2 regions of the Lysinibacillus sp. JNUCC 51 genome follow, and region 1 is predicted to be linked to the other one. Evidence: riboswitches for the same ligand, from Rfam matches in the RefSeq annotation. Region 1 holds a riboswitch; the other holds the start of a gene.
What was found. Region 1 has a riboswitch for FMN ahead of JNUCC51_RS05355 (ECF transporter S component). Riboswitches for the same ligand answer to the same signal wherever they lie in the genome.
Positions count from the first base shown of each region.

Region 2: another riboswitch for FMN. It lies ahead of ribE (riboflavin synthase); the one in region 1 lies ahead of JNUCC51_RS05355 (ECF transporter S component).

Region 1 is NZ_CP065545.1:1,034,061-1,038,456, forward strand. It holds gene JNUCC51_RS05350 (sodium-dependent transporter) at 1-1,202, opposite strand, end outside; gene JNUCC51_RS05355 (ECF transporter S component) at 1,683-2,270, opposite strand; FMN riboswitch at 2,492-2,689, opposite strand; gene JNUCC51_RS05360 (RNA polymerase subunit sigma) at 2,966-4,273, opposite strand; gene sigX (RNA polymerase sigma factor SigX) at 4,270-4,396, opposite strand, start outside.
Region 2 is NZ_CP065545.1:787,487-791,882, reverse strand. It holds gene JNUCC51_RS04165 (VanW family protein) at 1-252, shown strand, start outside; gene JNUCC51_RS04160 (HAD hydrolase-like protein) at 470-1,087, opposite strand; FMN riboswitch at 1,977-2,103, shown strand; FMN riboswitch at 2,301-2,426, shown strand; gene ribE (riboflavin synthase) at 2,625-3,263, shown strand; partial or broken gene ribB (3,4-dihydroxy-2-butanone-4-phosphate synthase) at 3,290-3,892, shown strand; gene ribH (6,7-dimethyl-8-ribityllumazine synthase) at 4,043-4,396, shown strand, end outside.

The sequences.
Region 1 (4,396 bases):
ACATACGCAATAAAGATAGCAATCAATAAGTTACCCAACGGAAGCATTAAATTAGAAACTAAAAAGTCAGTTGCATCAAAAATTGTTTTTCCAAAGATTGATACATCCGCTAATGTACTTGATGAAAGTGCTGCAGGAATCGCCGCAATAATGACTACTACACCTAGTAGCATCGTCAATGCAAAACGAGACATACGTCCCTTTTCAATAAATGCCGCTACGATAATCTCATATAAACTGAAGGAAGAAGTTAGCGTTGCGAATAAAAATAATAATAAAAACATCGCTAAGAAGATTTCACCAAACGGCATTTGACTAAAAGCTGTTGGCAGAACCATAAATAGTAAGCCAGGTCCAGACGCCGGCTCTAAATCAAAAGCAAATACAACAGGGAAAATTGCTAATCCAGCTAAAAACGATACAAGCACAGTTAGAAGAACAACGGAGCCTGCAGAATTAGGTAAGCTCACATCTTTCTTTAAATAGGAGCTGTACGTCACAAGACAAGAAAATCCTACCGCTAAACCAAAGAAGGACTGCCCTAAAGCTTCTAATATAGCCTTTCCAGTTATATTGGAAAAGTCAGGCCACAAGAAGAATTTAACCCCCTCCATTGCCCCATCTAATGTTAAAGCCCTTACAACAAGCACAATAAACATAATGAATAATAAAGGCATCATCCACTTACTGGCCTTCTCTATGCCATTTTGCACACCAAGTGAAATGACTAGTACATTTACCAGTGTAAACAATCCTAAGCCTAGTAATGTAATCCAAGGTGTTCCTATAATCTTTCCAAATAGTTCACTAGGATCATTAGCAGGGTCAATAACAGCCCCAGTTACACCCAGGCCACTATATATAAAAATCCAACCTCCTACAACACTGTAAAAAGTTAATAATAAAAAACAACCAAGAACACCTAAACGACCAACCCAGGCCCACCCTGTTTTCGTCGGTGCAATTTTTTTATAGGCAGTCACAGCCTCAGACTGTGTACCACGACCTAAAATATATTCTGATAATAACATCGGTAAACCAATCAACAATGTAAATAGAACAAAAATAAGGAAAAATGCTCCCCCACCACTTTGTCCAGTAACATAAGGAAGTTTCCAAATTGCCCCTAGTCCTATTGCAGCTCCTGCCGATGCTAAAATAAAGCCTAGTTTACTAGACCACTGACTCTTTTTTTCACTCATCTCTTCAAACTCCAACTCCTCTAACAACCTAAACTCTTCCTTATTCTACATGAAAATACTATAGTTTACTAGATGTTACTTTTTCGCAATAATATCCACATCTCAATTATTATATCTATCCTACAATCAATTATGCCTTGGCACAATTGCGTCCTGAATCGGTTTTGCACTTAGGCCGGCAGATGTTTTTTGCGCGAAAACGCAGCGGCAGCGGCATGATGTTTGTCACTCAGTCATTGCCACAGGACGTGGCGTTCTTAAACTGAGTTCCTCTATTTCAGCGGATGTCTTTTGTATCGAAAGCACAGTGACAGGTACGGATGTTTGGACACCCGTTGAAAAGCGACTTAAAACCTTATTAATCTCACCTAAAGAGGCGAGAGACCTCTATAACTGCCGTTTCACTTTCGTTACATAAAACACTTGCTGAAAGAAGTTAAAAAAACCTCGAGCGTTTAACAGCTCGAGGTTTCATGCTAATTATTTTGTTAAATACATTGAACGCTGATTATGAATCCATTTACGCATTGTTGTAAATAGCAATGCCATGATGATAGTAATTAAAATACCTTTCACAATGTTAAATGGCAAAATACCAGCTACGATCATTTTATATAGTGAATCGCCTACAACAGGCTCCATACCTAAAAAGTAAGTGTACATAGGTAAAAATACCGCATAGTTAAGAATGCTCATACCAACTGCCATTATGATTGTTCCAGCAGCTAAACCTCCAATAAGGCCTTTAACTGTTTTGGAGCGATTAAACACAAAGCCCACTGGTAGAATAAATAAAATACCTGTTACAAAGTTCGCGATATGTCCTACCGGTACTCCCGTTGGCGTGCCTGAGAAAACCCAGTCCAACACATTTTTAAAGAATTCTACTAAAATACCAGCTACAGGTCCCATTGTGATCGCCGCTAGTAATGCTGGCATATCACTAAAGTCTACTTCCAAAAACGCTGGAAATGGTGGAATTGGGAAATTAAAAAGCATTAATAAAAACGAAATACTGCTCAGCATACCAATCGTAATATACGATTGAAGTTTAACATTTTTCTTCATAGAAAACTCTCTCCTCTTTGCTGATTCAATCTCGCAAGAAGAAAGGTTACGACCTAATCAATAATTATCATGAAAAAACCCTTATGCAAAAGAGCATAAGGGAGAATAGGCATGATTAAAAGACGCCATTAATTAACCATTTTAGAGCGGACGTTGTGTGAAGCCACATCGAAAAAACGCTCGTTCATAGCTAAATTCATAACAATGAATGACGATCGTACCTCCATCTTCTCCCATCCAGACTATAACTGTCGGCCTTGGAATTGCACCAAGTCAGCCATGCAAAAAATTATTTGCACAGGTCGCGGGCTGAAGAGCCTTTTGTAAATCATTCGAGCTAATATGCCTTAAAGGAAACATTAGCGATTTACAACTCTATTACCGCCGGTCGGGATTTACACCCTGCCCCGAAGATGAATCAATATTTTTTTATTTCATAGCCTTACTATAATAAATTATTAGAGAAAAGTAAATAGCTTTGCTTAAAAAATCCCGATTAATCTTGTATGCTTTATAATTAACCGGCTAATTACCTTGTAAAATCTAGAGATTTTCTGCATCCCTCATAGATTATTAGTCCACCTAGCTTCTTTGCTATTGGAGTCATAAAATGATAAAAGCATTCTCGCATATATAGCGCGAGAATGCTTCAAAAATTTATTTACGTTCTGTACAACTATTTGTTGTTATGCTATTTATGGCATATACCGTTTATTGGCTCCTACAGGCTTTGGTAAGAAATTTTTCAAATCAAATCCCTCCCAGCTCTCCTGTACAACATTGTCTAGACGTATTTGTTGATCAAAGCTTGCAGCAGTTAACATCATACCTTCAATTAATTGAGTTGCACGGACCGCGTCCATTGTCGTTAAATCAAGCGGCTCATCAAATGTTACAATAACGCCTTCTGCTACCTCTTTCACTGTGTATGTTACATTTTCCGGTACAACTGGAATGTATACATCATCATTTTTATTCCGCATATCGGTAAGAGCTTCAGTTACTGTGGAAAAAGTTTTGCGAGAATCGGGTGATAAATATTCAGTTCCATTTTCATCTTTATATAAATAGTAATTAAAATGATCTGAGCTTGTTAATGCCATAGGATTACTTAGCTCTTCATCCTTGGAAAATTTATAGGATGTACCATCAGGATTTTCAAACTCAACAGCTTTATACACTGAGTCTGAGAATGTATCCTTTAATGTCCCTAAGTATTCATTAATATCTGCTGAAGCAACATCATAATCATTTTCCTTCGGCAATACATGAACTAGTTTATCGTCCTTCTCCTTCAATTTCCCTTTATATGGATGGTAGTTAGTAAAACCGTTTGCTTTCTCATCAATCTGTGGCGCATACTTTTCATACATTTGTAATGTTGTAGGCTTTTTCTTCGGAAAATCAGTAGCAACTCGTTCATTTGAAACGATATACGTCATCGGTACGCTTTTCTTATCACGATTTGCCAAACCAATATGGAACACTACTGCATCTGTTAAATCTTCCTCATAAACAGATGATCGTAGAGACATGAACCGTGAATGTTCTGCTACTATGTTGGATTCCATAATCTTATCACGGTTGATAGAGCTTTTCGCTGCACTACTATCCTGCAATGTTGAATATTGCGAGGTCTCAGGAGCATTAGCCTGGTCCATTTTTGTATTATCATTATTATTTATAAACATGGAGCCCGTAAGTACTGTTAAGGCAAAAATAGCTGCAACACTCATAAAGATCGGCCATTTACGAACTTTCTTCTTTGTTGTCGCTGTCTCGATACTTTCTTGTTGCTTAGAAATACTGTGTTGTTGCTCTTGCAATATTATTTCATCATCTATTGGTTGTTGTATTGCTTCTTGAAGATGGACATTATCCTGCAAGCGAGCATCTGCCAATAATCGATTTAATATTTCTTCTTTTGAACGGCGATCAGAAAGCTTAGGGGCATTATTCAATACATGTTCCAGTTGATCATCATCGAATTGGTTATGTGTCATTGCCGTTTCGCCTCCTGTTCTCTAACCTGTTGTAGCTGTTGCCTTAAAAATTTAATGGCACGATGCTGAGTGGTTTTTACCTTCGCCTCTGTCCAATCTAGTATTTGCGCTGTTTCTGCAATC
Region 2 (4,396 bases), 250 kb from region 1:
CAAACGTCCTCAACCTTGTTTAACGCAGTTGATCAAATACCAGTAAAATTTGTAGAACGTCATCACCATTCTTTAGATGTTGGGTATGTTCCAAAAGGAAGAGACGCTACAGTTTCTTATGGTGGCTTAGATTTTAGATTTCAAAATACAACTGACGTACCGTTTTTAATTAAAGCTAACTATAGTAAAAATTCTCTTACAATTGAGATAAGAACAGCAGAAAAATATGTAGCAATTTTGAAAAAGCCATAGTATTTTTTTATAGACACTTACAAGGTGTCTTTTTTTGTTGGGACAATAGAAAGATAATACTTGGTAGAGAAGTATCTCTGACTTTTTTTTCTTCTCGAAAAAGTAGTCGGAAATCACCCCCCGTTTTGCAGAAGATCGATACTGTATTTATCATTACACATATTCAATAACACCAAGAGGATCATAGCAATTTTTTAATCGCTATGATCCTCTTAGTTTATATGATATTTAAAATTTCTTGTGGAGTAGTAACTTTGTATTCGGGTTCCTCTTGTTGTATAACTTCAATAGCGTCATATCCCCAACTAACCCAAATAATAGGCACGCCCACTTTTTTGCAGGCTACAATATCTCTTTGCTCATCACCAATGTAAAACACATCTGAAGGTGTAATGCCTGAGTCCTTTAAAAATTTTTTTATCACTTTATCTTTTCCGAAAATACGAGTTGAAGAAAGAACATTTGACACACAATGAATGCTGTTCATTTTTAGAAATTCTAAAATGTTCTCCTGTGAATTGGAGGAAATAATAAGAATTTTATAGCCCTTTTTATCAATTTCCATAAGAACTTCTTTAATACCATCATAAAGATGAACATCGTTTAATGACTGGCGATACAAACGATAAAACTGTGGTAAAATCATGGGCAATTTATACATAGGGAAGTCGAATAATTTACTGCGCTCCGCTATAGATAATTTTTTCAATGATTCGATTTCCTTTAACTCTATTCCTTTAAATTTATATTTTTGCGCAATCGTATTCCAAGCTGATGCAAACACTGCTGTAGAATCTGCCAGTGTTCCATCAAAATCAAAGATAATATATTTCATGACAAACTTTCTCCTTTAATCATCTAGTTGTAAAGACGTTTTTTTCTTGAAAATGTTACTGGCTTTTTAACTTCTTTAGTAAGTGTTTTTTTGAAAGCGAAACGATAGGTACAAAAGTCTCTCACATCTATAGGTTGTGAGATGAATGCGGTTTCAAGTCACTTTTCAGTGGTGTCCAAACATCAGCTGAAATAGAAGGACTCAGTCTAAGAACGCCGCGTCATGTGGCAACGACTGGGTACTCAACATCATGCCTGCTGTTTCGCTATCGCACAGACAAACCCCTGTTGTTAGCATTATGCTTTCGTGCAAAAAACATCTGTTGGGCATAGCCTCCGGCGGATGTATCGGAAATCGAAAAGGATTGCTTTGTGCAAGTACAAAGCTGTTTCCGAACCCAATTATGCTGAGGTATTATTGTTAATAATGACATGATTATACAGAATATGAAACAACGTATTAAAATAACCCCAGTTGAATAAATTTTTTAGGTGCGTAAGGCATTTTCTTTGGTAAATATTGTACCGAAAAATACGTCGATTTCAATAATGTAAACTTCTATAAAATTTTATGTAGTTGAATGGACAAAAAAGTAAGAAGCTATTATTTCATTTACTAAGTCAGTATCATTGCAATTAGTGAATAAGAGAATCCGTGTGAACGCAGTTGCATCAGGACAGATTTAGGCGCCATTAACTCTAGTTATCCAGCGAAATATATACACATTTGGCTTAGCGAGCGGGGCAGTATTCACCCCATTGGTTTTTTTCTGGCTAAGGTGGTGGCTGTTTTATGTAGCGAATGTGAAATTAATTAGAGTGAAAATTTTATAAACAATTATCTGGATAATATTATAAAATAGTGTTATCGTAAGAAATAGCTAAATAAAAATATCCTTCAGGGTGGGGTGAAATTCCCAATCGGCGGTGATGAAGTTAATTCAAAGTCCGTGAGCGAAAGCTGATTTGGTGCAAATCCAAAACCGACAGTTATAGTCTGGATGGGAGAAGGGTTAAAGTGTGTGCTTTTTAAATTCATTTGAGTTTATAAGGTTTATTTGAGTACGCTTTTTTTGTAAACTACTTCCCATCGCTTAGCTGGGAAGTTTTTTTATTTTCTCTCAGTAGGTGTTTGACACACTCTGAAGACAATGCCTCCGGACGTATTTACGCCAAGGTGAATTTGATTTATTTAGCTAACTAATTGAATAGCAGTAGTTCTTCGGGGTAGGGTGAAATTCCCAATCGGCGGTGATGAAGTAATTCAAAGTCCGTGAGCGAAAGCTGATTTGGTGCAAATCCAAAACCGACAGTGACAGTCTGGATGGGAGAAGAACGATGAGATGACAACCTATGGAAAAATTTTGTATCCACGAGGTTTATTTGTTGACGTCTTATTTATATGAACTCCCAAACCCCTTTAATCTAAGGGGTTTTTTGTTTGTACGGAAAATAAATTTTTGATTTCAAGGAGGAGGAACAGACAGGAATAACTCCAAAAGTGACTAAACAAATGAATGAAAAAAGTAGGTGAAAAAATGTTCACAGGAATTGTTGAGGATATTGGTACAGTTAAAACCTTGCAAAGCGATAAACAAAGTATGGAAATAACCGTTGTTTCAAAGAAAATGATAGAGGATGTAAAGCTCGGAGACAGTATAGCGGTCAACGGTGTTTGTTTAACAGTGACACATTTTAATGAACTGGAGCTAACGATGGATGTAATGCCCGAAACAGTGAGAGCAACAAATTTACAGCAGCTTGCAGTTGGAGATCCGGTAAATTTAGAGCGTGCTATGTCAGCTAATGGACGCTTCGGTGGTCATTTTGTATCTGGACATGTGGACGGAGTAGGGAAAATATTGCGCAAGCGACCATTAGCAAACGCAGTCTATATTGATATTGAATTATCAAAGGAATTGACGAGCTACTGTATTCCAAAGGGCTCCATCACAATTGACGGAACGAGCTTAACACTTTTTCATGTCGAGGAAAACGGTGTCACAGTATCACTGATACCCCATACTTACAAAGAAACAATTTTAGGTATGAAGAAAATTGGTGCTCTCGTTAATGTAGAAACCGATTTAGTTGGAAAATACATTTTGCATCAACTTAAGTCTAGACAGGAATCGCCGACCATTACAAGAGACTTTTTAGCACAAAATGGATTTTAATCAACATATAACAGGAGGTGGCGATATTGCTACATTCAATTGAAGAAGCAATAGAGGATTTAAAACAAGGAAAGATAATTGTTGTAGTAGATGATGAGGATCGAGAAAACGAAGGGGACTTATTAGCGCTTGCGGAATTTATCACCCCTGAAACAATTAACTTTATGGCGACCTATGGAAGAGGGCTGATTTGTACTCCGATTTCACAGCAGTTTGCTCAAAAGTTAGCATTAAAGCCTATGGTTAGTGTTAATACAGATAATCATCAAACGGCATTTACCGTTAGTATAGATCATGTAGACACAACAACTGGAATTAGCGCCTTTGAACGGGCAATGACTATACAAAAAATGTTGGAGCCACAGGCAAAAGCTGCAGATTTTCGTAGACCAGGCCATGTATTCCCGTTAATAGCAAAGGAAAATGGTGTATTAGAGCGTAGGGGGCATACTGAAGCGACAATTGATTTGGCTAAGCTTTGTAATAGTATTCCTGCGGGCGTTATTTGTGAAATTATGGGAGACGATGGAGAAATGCTACGCTTTAATGATCTCGTCAAATATGCAGCACAACATTATTTAAAAATGATTTCAATTGAAGCATTGGCAACATATCGTCGTCAACAAAAAGTAGAAGAAAATAGAATGACAATATAAAGGATTATCGACAAAAGTTTGGAATGACATTTGTTAAAACGTACTCTATGTATTAAGTTGACTGGAGTGGAAACTGGGCGATTAATTATGATATTAGACAAAATAAAAGAGGAGAGATTAAAAATGGGAAAAAAATTTGAAGCACAATTAATTGGTACGGATTTAAAAATAGCAGTAGTAGTAGGTCGTTTCAACGAATTTATTACAAGTAAATTATTAGACGGTGCATTAGATGGTTTAAAGCGTCACGGTGTGGATGAGAACTCTATCGATGTAGCATGGGTTCCAGGAGCATTCGAAGTTCCATTCATCGCAAAACAGTTAGCTAAAACAAAGAAATATGATGCAATTATTGGATTAGGTACGGTAATCCGTGGCTCTACAACACATTATGATTATGTATGTAATGAATCAGCAAAAGGGATTGCAAATGTGTCATTAACTACAAATGTACCTGTTATTTTTGGTATTGTAACT